One region of the Kitasatospora sp. NPDC056184 genome, then DNA from elsewhere that is predicted to be linked to it. Evidence: predicted binding sites of a transcription regulator. Region 1 holds the regulator's gene; the other holds the start of a gene.
What was found. The regulator HspR, encoded in region 1, represses chaperone genes until heat shock. The targets are predictions, from matches to a motif close to TTGAGNNNNNNNNNCTCAA.
Positions count from the first base shown of each region.

Region 1 (9,430 bases):
GAGAGCGGCTTGCCGGTGTTCCAGGCCGGGCACTGCGACTGGCAGCGGCCGCACTCGGTGCAGGTGGAGAAGTCGAGGATGCCCTTCCAGGAGAAGTGCTCGACCTGGGAGACGCCGAAGACCGCGTCGTCGGCCGGGTCCTCGAAGTCGATCGGCTCGCCGCCGCTGGTCATCGGGCGCAGTTCGCCGAGCGCGGTGGAGCCGTCCTCCTCGCGCTTGAAGTAGATGTTGAAGAAGCCCAGGAAGCGGTGCCAGGCGACGCCCATCGAGGGGTTGACGCCGATGGTGATCGCCCAGGCGAAGGAGATGCTGATCTTCAGCATCGCGAAGAGGTAGACCAGGTTCTCCAGCGTGCCGTGGGACAGGCCGCGGAAGGCCGCCACCAGCGGGTAGGAGATGAGGTACTTGGCCTCGTAGGAGCCGACGTTCTCCAGCGCGCCCTCCAGGCCGCGCAGGATCATGATGCAGAGGCCGATGCCGAGGATCGTGTACTCGACGTAGAAGGCCTGCCAGGCGATCGATCCGGCGAAGCGGGACTTGCGGCCGGCTCGGCCGGGCAGGCTCAGCAGGCGGATCACGATCAGCGTCGCGATGCCCAGCGTGGTGAGGGTGCCGACCAGTTCGGTGAACAGCTCGTACGGCAGCCAGCCGCCGAGCACCGGCAGCACGAACTCGGCGTCGAACAGCTGGAAGAACGCGGTCAGCAGGGTCAGGCCCAGGGTGAAGAAGCCGACCGCGACGAACCAGTGGGCGATGCCGACGATGCCCCAGCGGTTCATCCGGGTGTGGCCGACGAACTCCACGGCCACGGTCTTCACCCGCTGCGCGGGCTGCCCGAAGCGGGTGGGGTCCGGCTGGCCGGTCCGCACCACCCGGTAGATGTACAGCGCCGCACGAGCGGCGAGCGCGGTGCCGACCACGAATGTGACCAGCGAGATGACGATCGCTGCTAGCTGCATCGGCTCTCCGTCTCCTGCGGCTTGCGTGTAACTGGTGTGCAGTGTCCCCGAGGGGAGTGTACTCGTCGGTAACTTCCAGGGCCGACGGGCCGGACATTACCGTTCGCCAACACTTCTCCTGAAGATGCTCAAGGTATGGCGGCAGTCACGCGCGTGCACCTCCGGCACGGCCCGCCCGCCGCGCTCCGGACGAACGGCTCAGCAAAGTTGAGCGCCGAGGACTCAGTCCTGTTGACGGCGCCCGCTCCGTCATGCATCCTTGAGCCCGTAAAGCTCAACTCTTCCGTGGAGGTATCTACGATGGCACGCGCGGTCGGCATCGACCTCGGTACGACGAACTCGGTCGTCAGCGTTCTGGAGGGTGGCGAGCCCACCGTCATCACGAACGCCGAGGGTGCGCGGACCACGCCGTCCGTCGTCGCCTTCGCGAAGAACGGCGAGGTGCTCGTCGGCGAGGTGGCCAAGCGCCAGGCGGTCACCAACGTCGACCGCACCATCCGGTCGGTCAAGCGCCACATGGGCACCAGCTGGAAGATCGGGCTGGACGGCAAGGACTTCAACCCGCAGCAGATCAGCGCCTTCATCCTGCAGAAGCTGAAGCGGGACGCCGAGGCCTACCTGGGCGAGACCGTCACCGACGCCGTCATCACCGTCCCGGCGTACTTCTCCGACTCGGAGCGCCAGGCCACCAAGGAGGCCGGTGAGATCGCGGGCCTCAACGTCCTGCGCATCGTCAACGAGCCCACCGCGGCCGCCCTGGCCTACGGCCTGGACAAGGACGACCAGACCATCCTGGTCTTCGACCTCGGCGGCGGCACCTTCGACGTCTCCCTGCTGGAGATCGGCGACGGGGTCGTCGAGGTGAAGGCCACCAACGGTGACAACCACCTCGGCGGCGACGACTGGGACCAGAAGATCGTCGACCACCTGGTCAAGGTCTTCCAGGCGGGCCACGGCGTGGACCTGTCGAAGGACAAGATGGCCCTGCAGCGTCTGCGCGAGGCCTCCGAGAAGGCCAAGATCGAGCTGTCCTCGTCCTCCGAGACCTCGATCAACCTGCCCTACATCACGGCCTCCGCCGAGGGCCCGCTGCACCTGGACGAGAAGCTCACCCGGGCCCAGTTCCAGCAGCTGAGCTCCGACCTGCTGGAGCGCTGCAAGATCCCGTTCAACAACGTGATCAAGGACGCCGGCATCTCGCTCTCCGAGATCGACCACGTCGTCCTCGTCGGCGGCTCCACCCGCATGCCGGCCGTCGCCGACCTGGTCCGCGAGCTGACCGGCGGCAAGGAAGCCAACAAGGGCGTCAACCCGGACGAGGTCGTCGCCATCGGCGCCTCGCTCCAGGCCGGTGTCCTCAAGGGCGAGGTCAAGGACGTCCTGCTGCTCGACGTCACCCCGCTGTCCCTCGGCATCGAGACCAAGGGCGGCATCATGACCAAGCTGATCGAGCGCAACACCACGATCCCGACCAAGCGCTCGGAGATCTTCACCACGGCCGAGGACAACCAGCCGTCCGTGCAGATCCAGGTCTACCAGGGCGAGCGCGAGATCGCGGCGTACAACAAGAAGCTCGGCATGTTCGAGCTGACCGGCCTGCCGCCGGCCCCGCGCGGCCTGCCCCAGATCGAGGTCACCTTCGACATCGACGCCAACGGCATCATGCACGTCGGCGCCAAGGACCTCGGCACCGGCAAGGAGCAGAAGATGACCGTCACCGGCGGCTCCGCGCTGCCGAAGGACGACATCGAGCGCATGATGCGCGAGGCCGAGCAGTACGCGGAGGAGGACCACAAGCGCCGCGAGGCCGTGGAGACCCGCAACCAGGCCGAGCAGCTCGTCTACTCCACCGAGAAGTTCATCGCCGACAACGCCGACAAGCTGCCGGCCGACGTCAAGACCGAGGTCGAGACCGCGATCGGCGAGCTCAAGGAGGCCCTGAAGGGCGAGGACATCGCGAAGATCCGCGAGGCCTCGGAGAAGGTCTCCACCACCGCCCAGAAGCTCGGCCAGGCGCTGTACGCCAACGCCGACGCCGCCGGTGCGGCGGGCGCGGGCGCGGGTGCGGCCGGTGACGCCGGTGCCAAGGACGACGACGTCGTCGACGCCGAGATCGTGGACGACGAGAAGCCCAAGGGCGGTGCGGCATGACGGAGAAGCCGCAGGGTGCCGAGCCCGGCGACGACTCCGCCGCCGAGGAGGCCGTGATCAAGGCGGCCGAGGAGGCCGCCGCGGCCGGGGCCGAGGGCTCCTCCGGCACGGACGAGGTCGCCGCGGCCAAGCGCGAGGCGGCCGAGCGCACCGCCGACCTCCAGCGCCTCCAGGCCGAGTACCAGAACTACCGCAAGCGGGTCGAGCGCGACCGGCTGACGGTCCGCGAGATCGCCGTCTCCAACATCCTGGAGTCGCTGATCCCGGTGCTGGACGACATCGGCCGCGCCCGCGACCACGGCGAGGTGACGGGCGGCTTCAAGTCCGTCGCGGAGTCGCTGGAGACGGTCGTCGCCAAGCTGGGCCTGCAGCAGTTCGGCAAGGAGGGCGAGCCCTTCGACCCGACCATGCACGAGGCGCTGATGCACAGCTACTCCTCGGACGTCACCGAGGACACCTGCGTCCAGATCCTCCAGCCCGGCTACCGGATCGGCGAGCGGATCATCCGCCCGGCGATGGTCGCGGTCGCGGAGCCCCAGCCGGGCACCCAGACCGCGTCCGGCCCGGACGCCGACGCCGCCAAGGGCGGGGAGAAGAAGGACCAGGCCGACGGTGGCTCGGACAGCTGACCACCGGTGACAGCTGACAACCCTTGCGCTGCGGAGTCGTACGCCGGCCAGTACGGCGGCCGGCTCCGCAGCGCGTTGTCGATGTGCCCGGGCACGGACGGCCGTGCCCGGACCGTTGACAGCACTGTGACGATGGACCTCGGGAGGTGGCGCCGGCCATGAGCGGCAAGGACTACGTGGAGAAGGACTACTACAAGGTCCTCGGCGTGCCCAAGGACGCCAGCGCCACGGAGATCAAGAAGACCTACCGCAAGCTGGCGCGCGAGTTCCACCCCGACGCCAACAAGGGCGACACCAAGGCCGAGGAGCGGTTCAAGGACATCTCCGAGGCGTACGACGTCCTCTCCGACGAGAAGCGGCGCAAGGAGTACGACGAGGCCCGCAGCCTGTTCGCCAACGGCGGCTTCCGCCCCGGCGGACCCGGTGGCACCGGCAGCTACAGCTTCGACTTCGGCGACCTCTTCAGCGGCAGCCAGGGCGGCGGCGGCCAGGGCGGGCTCGGCGACGTCTTCGGCGGCCTGTTCAACCGCGGCGGCCGGCAGGCCCAGCCGCGGCGCGGCGCCGACGTCGAGACCGAGGTGACGCTCTCCTTCGAGGAGGCCGTCGACGGCGCCACCGTCCCGCTGCGGATGACCAGTCAGGCCCCCTGCCGGCTCTGCAACGGGACCGGCGCCAAGGCTGGCACCACGCCGCGGGTCTGTCCGACCTGCGTGGGCTCCGGCACGGTCAGCCGCGGCCAGGGCGCCTTCGCGCTCTCCGAGCCCTGCCGGGACTGCCGCGGCCGCGGCATGATCGTCGACGACCCGTGCCCCGACTGCCACGGCAGCGGCCGCGCCAGCTCCGCCCGCACCATGCAGGTCCGGATCCCGGCCGGCGTCCAGGACGCCCAGCGGATCCGGCTCAAGGGCAAGGGCGCCCAGGGCGAGCGCGGCGGCCAGCCCGGCGACCTGTACGTCACCGTCCACGTCGACGCCCACCCGGTCTTCGGGCGCAAGGGCGACAACCTGACGGTGACCGTCCCGGTCACCTTCCCCGAGGCCGCGCTCGGCGGCACCATCGAGGTGCCGACCCTGAACGGCCCGTCGGTGAAGCTGAAGCTGCCGCCGGGCAGCGCCAACGGCCTCACCCTGCGGGCCCGCGGCAAGGGCGCCACCCGCAAGGACGGCACCCGCGGCGACCTCCTGGTCACCGTGGAGGTCGTGGTACCCCAGCACGTCACCGGCGACGCGCTGACCGCTCTGGAGCAGTACCGCGAGGCGACCGCCTCCGACGACCCACGAGCCGCCCTCTTCCGGGCGGCGAAGGGAGCGTGACGACCAGATGACCCCCGACGACCCCATCGGCCCCGGCCTCGGCGAGGGCCTGCCCGGTGGCGGCGGCGCCCGTCGCACCACCCGCAGGAGCGCCCCGCAGCCCCAGTACGTGCTCACCGAGGAGACCCCGGTCTACGTGATCTCGGTGGCCGCCGAGCTCTCCGGGCTGCACCCGCAGACCCTCCGTCAGTACGACCGGCTCGGCCTGGTCTGCCCCGACCGCACCGCCGGGCGCGGCCGCCGCTACTCCTCGCGCGACATCCAGCAGCTGCGCGAGGTCCAGCGGCTCTCCCAGGACGAGGGCATCAACCTGGCCGGCATCAAGCGGATCATCGAGCTGGAGAACCAGGTCACCGCCCTCCAGTCCCGGATCGCCGAGCTGGCCGACTCCCTGGAGGGCGCCGCCACGGCGCTCCAGCAGCGCGAGGCCACCATCCACGCCTCCTACCGCCGCGACCTCGTCCCCTACCAGCCCCCCACCCCCCACTCCAGCGCCCTCGTGGTCTGGCGCCCCAAGCGCTGACGGCCGCCGCGCCGCCGCACTGCCGCCGGTTTCCCCCTGGCCGGGGGGTGCCGGCGGCGCGGCGTTGGTGAGAGGGTGCTGAGGACCGGGCCGGGCTTCCCCCGCCGGCGAGGCCCGATCTGGCATGCTGCACGGCGTTTCCTGCTTGGATACCTGGCAGTACCGGTAAGCACGGCCACGGCAAGGAGCCTCAGATGAGTGGACGAGAGCAGCTCGGTGCCACCACGGGTGGGACGGGCGTCCTCTCCCAGGGGGCACGTGCGCTGTACCTGGCCATCATCGGGGAGAACGGGCGGCTCCCCAAGGACTCGGAAATCCTGTGCGGCGACGCGGCCCGGGACGAGCTGGTGGGCCTCGGCCTGCTCGTCCCCGACACCGACGAGCCCGACGTCCTGGTCGCGGTCGACCCCCGGCAGCTCTCCGAGAGCCTCAGCGCGAGCTGGCAGCGCCAGGCCCTGGACCTGCTCACCCGCGCGTCCGCGCTCAGCAACGAGCTGCACGACCTCACGGCCGCCTACCACTCGCCGGAACAGGCCGGCGGCACCATCGAGTACGTCCGCGGCAAGGTCCTGATCAACCAGCGGGTCCAGCAGATCGTCGCGGGTGCCGCCGAGGAGATACTCGCGGCCCAGCCCGGCGGGCCCCGGCCGTCCGACGCCCTGGCGGGCATCCTCGAACGGGACCTGGAGGCCCTCCGGCTGGGGATCACGCTCAGAACGATCTACCACCCGAGCACCCGCTACCACGCGCCCACCCGGGAGTACGTCGCCGCCATCACGCAGGCGGGCGGCAGAGTCCGGACGCTCGACGAGCCCTACACGCGCCTGATCGTGATCGACCGCCGCATCGCGGTGATCCCCATCGCCGAGGACCTCAACCTCGCCGCTTTCATCCACGACCAAGCCGTCATCAGCTATCTGATCAGCGAGGTCTTCGAGCGGAACTGGAGCCACGCGCTGGACTTCGACGGCGCGCGTGGCGTCCCGCAGCAGGTCGTCTCCGGGATGCGGCAGACGATCATCGACCTGATGCTGGAAGGCGTGAACCACCGGGTGATCGCCCGCCGACTGGGCATCAGCGAACGGACCCTCGCCCGTCACCTCGCCGAGATGCGGGACGAGCACAACGTGGAGTCACTGTTCCAGCTCGGCTACGCGCTGGCGCGCAACAGCGGCACCGGCGAGCATCCCGAACTGTACGGGTGACCGGTCCCCCGGCTCCGGGTTCAGTTCCAGATCGTGTCCGTCGCGAGGGCGACGGTCTTCTCCGCCGACGCGTCGTGACCCACCCGGATGTTCCAGATCGTGTCGTCCGCCGAGCCGGCGCCGCCAATGAGAATCGCCGCCCCAACGGCGAGTGGAACCAGGACAAACCGAACCACTCGACGTATACGAGACATGATGTCCTCTCTCCAATTCAGGGCTTTTCGCGGGTATCCAGCCCATTGTTTCGAACAACCTGCCACATAATGCCGCACCGCCGCACCGCGGGGCCAGAGGGCCGGAGCTCCCAGTGCGTCATCTCTCTGCCAGTCATCGAGATGACACCGCAGGTCTGTGGACGGTGGTCGCGGTCGACAGAGACGATCAGTGCACTCCCCGGAGAGTCGGTCGAGAAGAACACGGGGGCAACAAAGCCAAACATGAGCACGACAACTTAGTTTTGACGGCAACGAATGCGCAGCAGCATTCCGATGGTCACCACCCAACGGGGCGCACCAGCCTAGTTGGCACCTATCCCCGGAGTCGACATGACCGAGCCCTACCTGCGTCACCACGACAGCCAGGCCCATGAGGGCCGGCGTGCACGCGTGTTCCTAGCCGCGCCGCTGATGCGGTTGACCGGGCCGGCGGACAGCGTGGTGACGCTCGCCAGCCGGACGCGGCTGACGACCCTTCGCACCACCCTCCTGCGCAGCGGCGCCGCCGTGTACAGCGCCCACCACAGCGACGCCTGGACCGTCGCCGGGCGCGCCCCCGAGCCGCGCGTGCCGTCGGACTTCCGCGCGCTGCAGTCCGCGGACCTGGTCTTCGCCTACGTCGGCGCGCCGCTCTCGGCCGGCGTGAGCCTGGAGCTGGGCTGGGCCTCGGCGCTGCGCAAGCCGATCGTCCTGCTCGTCGACGAGGCGATCACCCACAACCCGCTGATCGCCACCATCGAGCAGGTCGCCCCCGTCCTCCCGCTGGTCTTCGACGACACCTGGTCCCAGGAGGCCCTCCACCACACCGTGGAGACCGCCCTCGACTGGGCCGGCATGGCGCTCTCGCTGCGCGAGGGCTTCTGGACCGCCCCCGGCGAGCAGTTCACCGTGCCCCGTCAGCAGCCCCCCGCCGTCGGCCCGTCCGGCTACTGGCCCACCGGCGCGGCCACCGGCTGACCGCGGCTCAGCCGTCGCGGGCACCCCTCGCCCGCCGACCGGTCCGGTGCGGCCCCGGCCCGTCGTGGTCGCCCCGCATCAGCCAGCCGAGCTGGAACAGCGTGCGGGCGCCGTGGCGTTCGCGCAAGCCGGCGATGTGGCCGGCCACCGAACGCTCGCTCAGGCCGATCCGGGCGGCGACGGCGCGCTGGGTGAAGCCGCGGGCGAGGAGCCTGCCGATCCGGTCGGCCACCGGATGCGGACCGTCGGCCGACCAGTCGACGACGGCGGCGCGGCGCCAGTCGCGCTCGAAGGTGGCGACCAGCGCGTCCACCGTGGCCCGGTCGGTGATGAACGCGGCGGCGCCGTGGTCGGCCTGTGCGGAGACGACCGCGGTGGCCCGGTCGACGATGATCATCCGGTCGAACGCCTCGTCCAGCAGGCGGATCCGCGAACCGTGCGGGACCACCGTGCGCGCGTACTCGATCACCTCGGGCTGACGGCGCACCACGGGCTGGTAGATGGTGCGGATCCGCCGCCCGGTCATCAGCAGCGGCACGTCCTGGGTGAGGGACAGTCGGAGGGTGGCCCGCCGGCGGGTCCCCGGCTGGGCCGTCAGCAGTTCCTCCCGGCACTCGGCGACCAGCAGGGACAGCCGGTGCCGGATGGCCTCCGGGCCCTCCACGTAGGACGGCTCCGGGGCCGGGCGCCGGGTGGCGTCGAAGGCGGCGCTCAGCGGGGCGAGGGCGTCGGGCAGGCGCTCGGCGCGGACCAGCAGCCGGGTCGCCTCGGTGCGCAGGCCGGCGGCGCGGCGGTCGCCGGCGGTGCGCGGGCTGACGGCGGTGTACCCGCCCGCGGTGCGGACGAGCAGACCGCGGGCGACCAGGCCCGCCAGCGCCGCCGGGTCGGCGGTGAGCGGCGGGACGAGCCGGCCGCCGTTGGCGAGGGCGGTCAGGTAGAGGCCGTGTTCGGAGGGCGTGGGCTCATCCGTCGTCACGGCCGCCCCGCATCAGCCAGCCCAGCTGGAAGAGGGTCTGGGCGCCGTAGCGGTCGCGCAGGCGGGAGATGTGGGCGGCGACGGTGCGTTCGCTCAGGCCGAGGCGGGTGGCGACGGCGCGCTGGGTGAGGCCCCGGGCGAGCAGGCGGCCGACGCGCTCGGGGGCGCTGTGGGCGGGGCCCTGACTGAGGACCGCCGACCAGTCGGTGGCGTCGGCGCGGGACCAGTCGCGTTCGAAGGCGTTGACGATGAAGGCGATCGCGGCCGGGTCGGTGATGAACGCGGCGGTGCTGTGGTCGTCGGTGGCGGAGATGACCGCGACCGAGCGGTCGAAGACCATCAGCCGCTCGAAGGGCTCGTCCAGGATCCGGATCAGCGAGCCGCGCCGGGTGACCTCCTCGGCGTAGGCGAGCGCGGGGGGCTCGGAGAACGCCACGGGCTGGTAGATGGTGCGCAGCGAGCAGCCGCGCTGGAGGAGTTGGACGTCCTGCTGGATGGCGAT
Region 1 covers NZ_JBHJUI010000008.1:88,406-97,835, reverse strand. Annotated here, with positions in the region: gene ACFC0B_RS17940 ((Fe-S)-binding protein) at 1-959, opposite strand, end outside; gene dnaK (molecular chaperone DnaK) at 1,260-3,110, shown strand; gene grpE (nucleotide exchange factor GrpE) at 3,107-3,739, shown strand; gene dnaJ (molecular chaperone DnaJ) at 3,898-5,052, shown strand; gene ACFC0B_RS17920 (heat shock protein transcriptional repressor HspR) at 5,060-5,575, shown strand; gene ACFC0B_RS17915 (LuxR family transcriptional regulator) at 5,770-6,780, shown strand; gene ACFC0B_RS17910 (hypothetical protein) at 7,326-7,952, shown strand; gene ACFC0B_RS17905 (LuxR family transcriptional regulator) at 7,960-8,928, opposite strand; gene ACFC0B_RS17900 (LuxR C-terminal-related transcriptional regulator) at 8,915-9,430, opposite strand, start outside.

Region 2 (9,430 bases), on a different contig from region 1:
GGTCATGTGCCCCGGGGGCGGCTCTGTGTCGGATCTGTGACATTTGTCCCCTTCCCTGTCGTCCGGCCCGCGGTTTCGGCCGCCCGGCCCGCGCGCGGTGCTCAGCGCGGGCCGGGCAGCCGGACCTCGATCCGGCAGCCGCGGGCGGCCTCGGCGACCTCGATCCGCCCGCCGTGCAGGTCCACCGCCCAGCGGGCGATGGCCAGGCCCAGTCCGGTCCCGCCGTCGGAGCCGGGGCCGGAGGCGGTCGCGGTGCCGCTGCGCCCGAACCGCTCGAAGACCCGGGCCCGGTCCGCCGCGGGGATGCCGGGGCCCTCGTCCTCGACCTCCAGCAGCAGTGCGCCGGGACCCTCGCCGGGCCGGGCGCGGACGGTCACGGTGCCGTTGGGCGGGGAGTGCTTGCAGGCGTTGTCGACCAGGTTGGCGACCACCTGGTGGAGCCGCTCCGGGTCGGCGACGCCGGTCAGGCCCGCCGGGCTCACCTCCAGCGCGAGCCGGACGTCCCCGCGCCGGGAGAACGCCCCGCCCGCCGTCGCGCCGTCCACGGTGACCCCGCGCAGCACGCCGTCCAGGAACTCGCGCACCTCGAAGGGGCGCGCGTCGAGGTCGACCACGCCGTCGTCGATCTTGGAGAGGTCGAGCAGGTGGGCGACCAGCCGGCCGAGCCGCTCGGTCTGCTCCAGCGCGGCACCCAGGGTCGCCGGGTTCGGCTGGACGACGCCGTCGACCACGTTCTCCAGCACGGCGTGCAGCGCGGCGATCGGCGTGCGCAGCTCGTGCGAGACGTTGGCGACCAGCTCGCGGCGGTGCCGGTCGGCCGCCCCCAGATCGGCCGCCATCTGGTTGAAGGTGGCGGCCAGCTCGCCGATCTCGTCGCGCGAGTTCACCTCGACCCGGCGGCTGTAGTCGCCGGAGGCCATCGCGCGGGCGGCGGCGGTCATGTCGCGCAGCGGGGCGGTCAGCCCGTGCGCGAGGAACTGCATGAAGAGCAGCGAGGCGATCATCGAGAAGATCATGATGATCCGGATCTGGGTCTCGGACCGGATCGCCACGACCACCATGCCGGTGGCCAGGAAGACCGACACGATCACCAGGAGGGCGAGTTTGCCCTTGATCGAGCGGACCGGGTCGAGCGGCCGGATGTCGGCCCAGACCCGTTGCGCGGCGCGGGCGGCCAGTGTGGGCGGCCGACTGCCGTCGAGGTCCCCGTTGCGTTGCTGTGGAAAGGTCATTGGTCCCCTGTGATCCCCCGCGTGGGTGCGCACGGCGGTCCTGGACGCGGGCCCCCCGGCGGCCCGGTGTCCGAAGGTACGCCGCTACGAGAGCGGGGCCTCCAGCGCGTATCCGACGCCGTGCACGGTGCGGATCCAGCTGGCGCCGATCTTCCGGCGCAGTGCCTTGACGTGGCTGTCGACGGTGCGGGTGCCGGACGCGTCCGTCCAGTCCCAGACCTCGGCCAGCAGCTGCTCGCGGGTGAGCACGGCGCGCGGCTGGGCGGCCAGGCAGGCGAGCAGGTCGAACTCGGTCGGCGTCAGGTGGACGTCGCCCGCGGCCAGCCGGACCCGGCGCTGCACGTGGTCGATCTCCAGCTCGCCGAAGCGCAGGCTGCCCAGCGCGGGCGTGCGGGCGGCCTGCTGGGCGCGCTCGACGCGGCGCAGCAGGACGTTGACCCGGGCTGCCAGTTCGCGCATGGAGAAGGGCTTGGTCATGTAGTCGTCGGCGCCGACGCCGAGGCCGACCAGCAGGTCCGTCTCGTCGTCCCGCGCGGTGAGCATCAGGACCGGTACCGGGCGCTGGGCCTGGATCCGGCGGCACACCTCCAGGCCGTCGAAGCCGGGCAGCATGATGTCGAGGACGACGAGGTCGGGCTGCCAGGTGTGGAAGCCGTCGACGGCGCCCGGGCCGTCGTGGGCCACGGCGACCTTGAAGCCCTCCGCGCCCAGCCGGGCCGCGATGGACTCGGCGATCGTGGGCTCGTCCTCGACCACCAGCACTCTGCGCTGACTGCTCACCGTGCCGCCGGCGTTCTGGTTGTCCTGCTGAATTTCTGTCACGGTCACGCCACCGCCCCCAGGGCTGCGGGCCGGCCATCTGTGGGGATGGCGAAGGCTCCGCTCGTAGTCTTGTTCCGTCGTGGACTGTGCCGGGTCCGCCGTCCCGTCGCGTGCGCGGTGTCCGGCGAGCGGGTGTGTGCCGCTCACTTCTCCCGCACACCTCGCAGCGTACGGACAGCGGGTGATTCCCGGCAGGTGGACCGGGCATTTCCGGCCCGCGGGCCGGCTTGCCGGGCCGACCGTCGGGCCCACTCGGAAGTGGGCACGGGCCGATACCTTACCCGGCGTTTTTTCACTCCGTAACGGTACGTATGCACATCGGTTCGCGCCAAGCCGCCGGTCAGCGGGGACGGGCACCCGGAGGGGTGGAGAAGGTCTGGACCAATTCGGCCGCCCCGCGATCCCCCCGCGCCCAGCGTTCTCCCAGCCGGCTCCCAGGAGCCGGCCGTACCGTGGCCACGACAAATCACGGGGGGTGGGATTTCCGGTACGCACCGGTACGTTGGACACGCCGGAGGCGACGGCTGCGGGCGTTGGAGCGGAGGCGGCATGACGGAGCGACAGGCGCGCGCCGGGCACGGCGGGCCGCCGTACGGGCTGCTCCGGCACGGTCTGCGCGCCGGGGCGGTCGACTGGCTGCTCGCCCGGGTGCCGACCCCGCGGCGCAACCCCTTCGCGCTCGGCTACCTCGCCGTGGTCGGCGCCACCACCACCTTCGCCGGGCTGGCCGACCCGGACCTCGTGCTCCGGCTCCAGGAGGCCTCCAGCTCGGACGGGCACAACCTGCTGCAGCACCCGCTGCGCGCCCTGCTGCTCAGCGGGTTCTGGGTGGCCGGCCCGGACTGGGTCCCCTACCTGTGGGCCTTCGCCCTCACCGTCGCGCCGCTGGAGCGCCGGGTCGGCCCCGCCCGGGCGGCGGTCGTCTTCGCCGCCGGGCACATCGGCGCCACCCTGCTCTCCCAGGGGGTGGTGATCGTCGGGGTGGAGAGCGGGCGGCTGGAGCCGGCTGCGATGGACTACCTGGACATCGGCGTCAGCTACGGCGTGCTGGCCAGCCTCGGCGCGCTGGCCGGGCTGCTGCGGCCGGGCGGGCGGGTGGTCGCGCTCGGGCTGGCGGCGGCACTGATCGGCGGGCAGATCGCCGAGGACCGGGACCTCGTCACCGGGGTCGGCCATCCGGCGGCGCTGCTGGCCGGGGTGGTGCTCTGGCGGTGGCTGCGCCGTCGGGACGGGCGCCGGTCGTGTCCCACCCGGCTCGGGGCGTCCGTCGCGCGCCCCCGATCCGCGTCCGCGCCGGCCTCCGCGCCGCGCCGGGCGGCTGTGCTGGACCGGCTCTGAGCCTGGTCCGGCCCCGGTTTTGACAGGCTCACCAGGACTCCTTCACCGTTCGCTCACGGCGAACGGGAGCCCGGGAACATCCGGCGGCTCCCCATCCTTAGTCAGGTCGACTCAAGTTCACTGACCGGGGAGAGATCATGGCATCGACGTCCACTCCGCTCACCCTGCCCGTGCTGCCGCTCGACGACGAGGTCGTCCTGCCGGGCATGGTCGTTCCGCTGGACCTGAAGGACACCGAGGTCCGCGCCGCCGTCGAGGCCGCGCGCGCCGCCGCCACGGGCAGCACCGGGAAGCCCCAGGTCCTGCTGGTCCCGCGGGTGGACGGCTCGTACGCGGCGGTCGGCACCCTCGCCACCGTCGAGCAGGTCGGCCGGCTGGCCGACGGCCCCAACGCGATCGGGCAGCCCGCGGCGCTGGTCCGCGCGGTGCGCCGGGTGCGCATCGGCGTTGGCACCACCGGGCCCGGCGCCGCGCTCTGGGTGGAGACCACGCCGTTCCGGGAGTCCTCGGTCGGCACCCCGGTGGCCGGCCGCGCCGCCGAGCTGGTCCGGGAGTACAAGAGCCTGTCCACCCAGTGGCTGCGCAAGCGCGGGGCCTGGCAGATCGTCGACCGGGTGGCCGCCGTCGAGGGCGTCGGCGAGCTCGCCGACAACATCGGCTACGCGTCCTTCGCCACCGCCGAGCAGAAGCTCAAGGTGCTGCTGGAGGCCGACCAGGTCGCGCGACTGGAGTACGCGCTCGGCCTGCTCCGCGACCACCTCGCCGAGGAGGAGGTCAACGACACCATCCGCAAGGACGTCGAGGAGGGCGTGGCCAAGCAGCAGAAGGAGTTCCTGCTCCGCCGCCAGCTGGAGGCCGTCCGCAAGGAGCTGGCCGAGCTGAACGGCGACCCGGCCGACGAGGAGGGCGACTACCGCGCCCGGGTCGAGGCCGCCGACCTGCCCGAGAAGGTCCGCGAGGCCGCGCTCAAGGAGGTCGACAAGCTGGAGCGCTCCAGCGACCAGTCGCCCGAGGGCTCGTGGATCCGCACCTGGCTGGACACCGTCCTGGAGCTGCCCTGGAACGAGCGCACCGAGGACTCCTACGACATCGCCGGCGCCCGCGCGGTGCTGGACGCCGACCACGCCGGCCTGGCCGACGTGAAGGAGCGCATCGTCGAGTACCTGGCGGTCCGCAAGCGCCGGGCCGAGCAGGGGCTCGGGCTGGTCGGCGGCCGCCGCGGAGGCGCGGTGCTGGCCCTGGTCGGCCCGCCCGGCGTCGGCAAGACCTCGCTCGGCGAGTCGGTGGCCCGTGCCATGGGCCGCGAGTTCGTCCGGGTCGCGCTCGGCGGCGTCCGGGACGAGGCGGAGATCCGCGGCCACCGGCGCACCTACGTCGGCGCGCTGCCCGGCCGGCTGGTCCGCGCCCTCAAGGAGGCCGGCTCGATGAACCCGGTCGTCCTGCTCGACGAGATCGACAAGGTCGGCTCCGACTACCGGGGCGACCCGGCCGCCGCCCTGCTGGAGGTGCTCGACCCGGCGCAGAACCACACCTTCCGCGACCACTACCTGGAGGTCGAGCTGGACCTCTCCGACGTGGTCTTCCTCGCCACCGCCAACGTGCTGGAGGCCATCCCCGAGCCGCTGCTCGACCGGATGGAGCTGGTGCGCCTGGACGGCTACACCGAGGACGAGAAGGTCGTCATCGCCCGCGACCACCTGCTCCCGCGCCAGCTGGAGAAGGCCGGGCTCAAGGGCGAGGAGGTCGCGGTCGACGAGCCGGCGCTGCGCAGGCTGGCCGGCGAGTACACCCGCGAGGCCGGCGTCCGGAACCTCGAACGGGCGATCGCCCGGGTGCTGCGCAAGGTCGCCGCGCAGAACGAGCTGGGCGAGCGCGAGCTGCCCGCCGCGATCGGCGCCGAGGACCTGCGCGCCCTGATCGGCCGGCCGCACCACGTCCCGGAGGCGGCCCAGGAGCCCGCCGAGCGGCGCACCGCGGTGCCCGGCGTGGCCACCGGCCTGGCGGTCACCGGGGCCGGCGGCGACGTCCTCTACATCGAGGCCTCGCTCGCCGACGCCGAGACCGGCGGCACCGGGCTGACCCTGACCGGCCAGCTGGGCGACGTCATGAAGGAGTCCGCGCACATCGCGCTCTCCTACCTGCGTTCGCGCGGCGCCGAGCTGGAGCTGCCGGTCACCTCGCTGCGCGACCGCGGCGTGCACCTGCACGTCCCGGCCGGGGCCGTCCCCAAGGACGGGCCGAGCGCCGGCATCACCATGACCGCGGCGCTGGCCTCGCTGCTCTCCGGGCGCAAGGTGCGCACCGACGTGGCGATGACCGGTGAGGTGTCGCTGACCGGGCGGGTGCTGCCGATCGGCGGGGTGAAGCAGAAGCTGCTCGCCGCCGACCGGGCCGGGATCACCACGGTGATCATCCCCAAGCGGAACGAGGCCGACCTGGACGACGTCCCCGCCGAGGTGCTGGAGCGGCTGGCCGTCCACCCGGTCGCGGACGTCCGGGAGGTGCTGGAGCTGGCCCTGGAGCCGGCCGGCGTGCTGGTGGCGGCGGCCTGACGGCGGCGGCCCGCGGCCCGTCCCGTCCGGTGGACCGCCGGACGGGACGGGCCGCGGGGTGCGTGCCAGACTGCGAAGGTGCCGTCCTTGACCCAGCGCGTCCTGGCCCGGGTGCCGCAGGGGGTCCGCCCCCACCTGGTCCGGCACCGGCGGCTGGTGAAGTTCCTGCTGGTCGGCAGCGGCTGCTTCGTCCTGACGCTGCTGATCAACTACGCGCTGCGGCTCACCGTGCTGGAGCGCAAGCCGGTGGTGGCGCTCACCGCGGCGACGGCGGTCGGCACCGCCGTCTCCTACCTGCTCAACCGGCGGTGGAGCTTCCGCTCCTCCTGGCGGCGGCGCGAGCCGCTGCTGTTCCTGCTGGTGAGCGCCGCCGCCATCGCCGTCAACGTGCTGCCGCTGATCGCCTCGCGCTACCTGTTCGACCTGCGCGAGCCGTGGGTCAGCCCGGTGACCCAGGAACTCGCCGACTTCCTGAGCGGGATGGTGCTGGGCACCTTCGTGGCGATGCTGTTCCGCTTCTGGGCGATGCAGCGCTGGGTCTTCACCCGGACGGAGCAGCCCGGAGGCGTGAGGGTCGGCGGCGCGGGTCCGCAGCCGGGCCCGCAGCCGGGTCCGCCGCTGGGTGCACGGGTGCGGTCGGCGGAGGCCGGAGCGGGTGAGCGCGATGCGTGAGCCGCAGGGTCCGCGGGCGGGCGGGCCGGCGAGCCAGCAGGGGATGCGCCGGAGCAATCTCGCGCTGGTGCTCCGGGCCATCTCCCGGACCCCGCGCTCGCGCGCCGAGGTGGCCGCCCGGACCGGGCTGACCAGGGCCGCCGTCTCCTCGCTCGCGGAGGAGCTGATCGCGGCCGGACTGGTGGTCGAGGAGGGCCCGGCCGCCCCCAGCGGCAAGGTCGGCCGGCCCGGCACCGCGCTCGGGCTCAACCGGGACGGCCCGGCCGGCCTCGGCGCCGAGATCGGGGTCGAGCACCTGGGCGCCTGCGTGGTCGACCTGCGCGGCGAGGTCCGCGCCTGGCGCCGCCAGGAGATCCGCAACCGGGGCCGGCAGCCCGCCGCCGTGATGGCCGACCTCGCCGAACTGCTGCGCCGGGCCGCCGCCGACGCCGGACTGCGCCCGGCCGGGCTGGCACTGGCCGTGCCCGGACTGGTCGGCGCCGACGGCGCGCTGCTCCGGCGGGCGGCCAACCTGGGCTGGCGGGACGTCGGGGCCGCCGCCGAACTGCGGCTCGCGCTGCGCGCCGCCAGTGCGGGGGACCTCGCCGAGCTCCCGGTGCGGGCCGACAACGAGGCCAACCTCGGCGGGCTCGCCGAGCTCTGGCTGGGCGGCGGGGCGGAGCACTTCCTGCACGTCTCCGCCGAGGCCGGGATCGGCTCGGCGATCGTCGTCGACGGCCGGCTGCTGCGCGGGGCGCGCGGCTACGCGGGCGAGCTGGGCCACGTCCCGGTGCATCCGGAGGGGCCGCGCTGCGCGTGCGGGGCGCACGGCTGCCTGGAGCAGTACGCGGGGGAGTCGGCGGTGCTGCGCGCGGCCGGGCTGGAGGGCGTCCGGGGCGACTGGGTGGCGCTGCTCGCCGAGCGGGCCGGGGCCGGGGACGAGGAGGTGCGGGCGGCGCTCGCGGGCGCCGGGGCCGCGCTGGGCATCGCGGCGGCCGGGGCGGTCAACCTGCTGGACCCGGCCGAGGTGGTGCTGGGCGGCGGCTACGCCCAGCTGGCGCCCTGGCTGCTGCCCGCGATGCGGGCCGAGCTGGCCGCCCGGGTGACCGTCCGGCCCTGGTCGGAGGAGCGGCTGACGGTCTCCCGGCTGGGCCGCCGCGGCCCCCTGCTGGGGGCCGCGGTCGGCGTGGTCCGGTCGCTGCTCGCCGACCCGGGCCGGCTGGAGCCTTAGGCCCCGTCCTCGGCCGTGACCAGTTCGCGGCTCAGGTGCGAGGGCCTGCGGAGGACGGCGGCGAAGGTGATGCCGACGCCGACCAGCGCCCAGACCAGCAGGACCAGCAGCGGCTGGGTCAGGTTGGTGCTGTCGAAGTAGGCGATCGAGCGGGTCGCGTCGGTGCCGGCGCCGTTCGGGAACCAGGCGCCGATCGCGCGCCAGAACGGCGGCATCAACGGCGGCGGGAAGACTCCGCCCGCGCTCGGGTTGCCGAGCACCACGAAGATCAGCACCGCGATGCCGATGCCGATGATGTCGAACAGGCACTGCAGGGCCATGGTGAACGCGCCGACCGCGAAGACCACCAGCGCGCCGACGGCGGACAGCGCCCAGAACGGGCCGGGCAGCGCGTCCAGGGCGGTCTGGACGATGATCGCACCGCCGATGCCGGCCGCGACCGAGTACAGCGCCAGGGTGCCGAGCCGGATCAGCGCCCGGTTGGCGTTGGCGGGCTTGGCGCCGGCGCTGACGCCGAGGATCGAGGCGACCAGGTAGCCGCCGACGCACCAGCCGATCACCAGGTAGAAGGAGGAGAGCCCGTTGGCGTCGCCCTGGGCGAGCGGCACGACGTCCTGGACCACGACCGTGCGGCCCTGGCTCTTCTCCAGGCCGGTGACGATGGTCTCGGCGGCCCGGGCGGCGGACGGCCCGCGCGCGTTGGCGACCATCAGCACGTCCTCGGTGGACGCCGGGTTCACCACCAGCGCGGCGTAGATCTTCTGGTCCTTGATCTGCTGGGTGGCGCTCTCCGCGTCCGGCGCGGTCACGGCCCGCACGGCCTCGTCCGGGACCGACTCCAGGCCCTGGACCAGCTTCGGGGCGACCTGCGGCGGGGCGACCACCGCGATCGACAGCTCGTGCGGCTTCGGCTGGTGCAGCGCGCCCACGTACGAGGTGACGAAGCCCAGCTGGAGGAGCAGCACGCCGATCACCAGCAGCGCCGCTCGCGGGGTGACCGCGCCCTTCAGCTCGGCCGCGAAGCCCTTCTTCGGTGCCGGTGCGGGCGCGTTCTCCGGTGCTTCGGCGGACTCTTGTCCCTGCTGCCCTGGGGCGGTCATGCACATCTCCTTGCGTATCGGGGGAAACCGGGTACTTAATAGCATGAACTAGTTTCGCCGAGGTTTCTCCCGCGCCGGGGGCGGTCCGGGTGTGCTGCGGGATACTGGCGCGGTGAGTACGCCGAACGAGGATCGCGCCGAGGGCCCGGACGAGGACCCGCTGCTGGCGGTGGAGCGCGAGGTGGGGGTGCTGTTCCGGCGCGGCCGGGCCCGGATGTCCGAGCTGTCCCGGCGGGTCCACCCGCAACTGGAGGGCATGGCGTACAGCCTGCTGAGCCACATCGAGCAGGCCGGATCGGTGCGGGTGACCGACGTCGGCGTGCACTTCGCGGTCGGCAAGGCGACGGTCAGCCGGCAGATCCGGGCGCTGGAGGAGCTGGGCCTGCTGGCCCGGGAGGCGGACCCGCAGGACCGCCGCTCCGCGCGGGTCTCGCTCACCGAGGACGGCCGGCGGCGGTTCCTGGCCGCCCGGGCCGCCCGGCTGGGCCGGGTGCGGGAGCTGAT
Region 2 covers NZ_JBHJUI010000017.1:168,181-177,610, forward strand. Annotated here, with positions in the region: gene ACFC0B_RS29145 (sensor histidine kinase) at 102-1,232, opposite strand; gene ACFC0B_RS29150 (response regulator transcription factor) at 1,317-2,054, opposite strand; gene ACFC0B_RS29155 (rhomboid-like protein) at 2,604-3,392, shown strand; gene lon (endopeptidase La) at 3,530-5,944, shown strand; gene ACFC0B_RS29165 (GtrA family protein) at 6,023-6,616, shown strand; gene ACFC0B_RS29170 (ROK family protein) at 6,609-7,826, shown strand; gene ACFC0B_RS29175 (ABC transporter permease) at 7,823-8,926, opposite strand; gene ACFC0B_RS29180 (MarR family winged helix-turn-helix transcriptional regulator) at 9,039-9,430, shown strand, end outside.
Region 2: the regulator HspR is predicted to act here: its motif matches at 3,489-3,507, upstream of lon (endopeptidase La).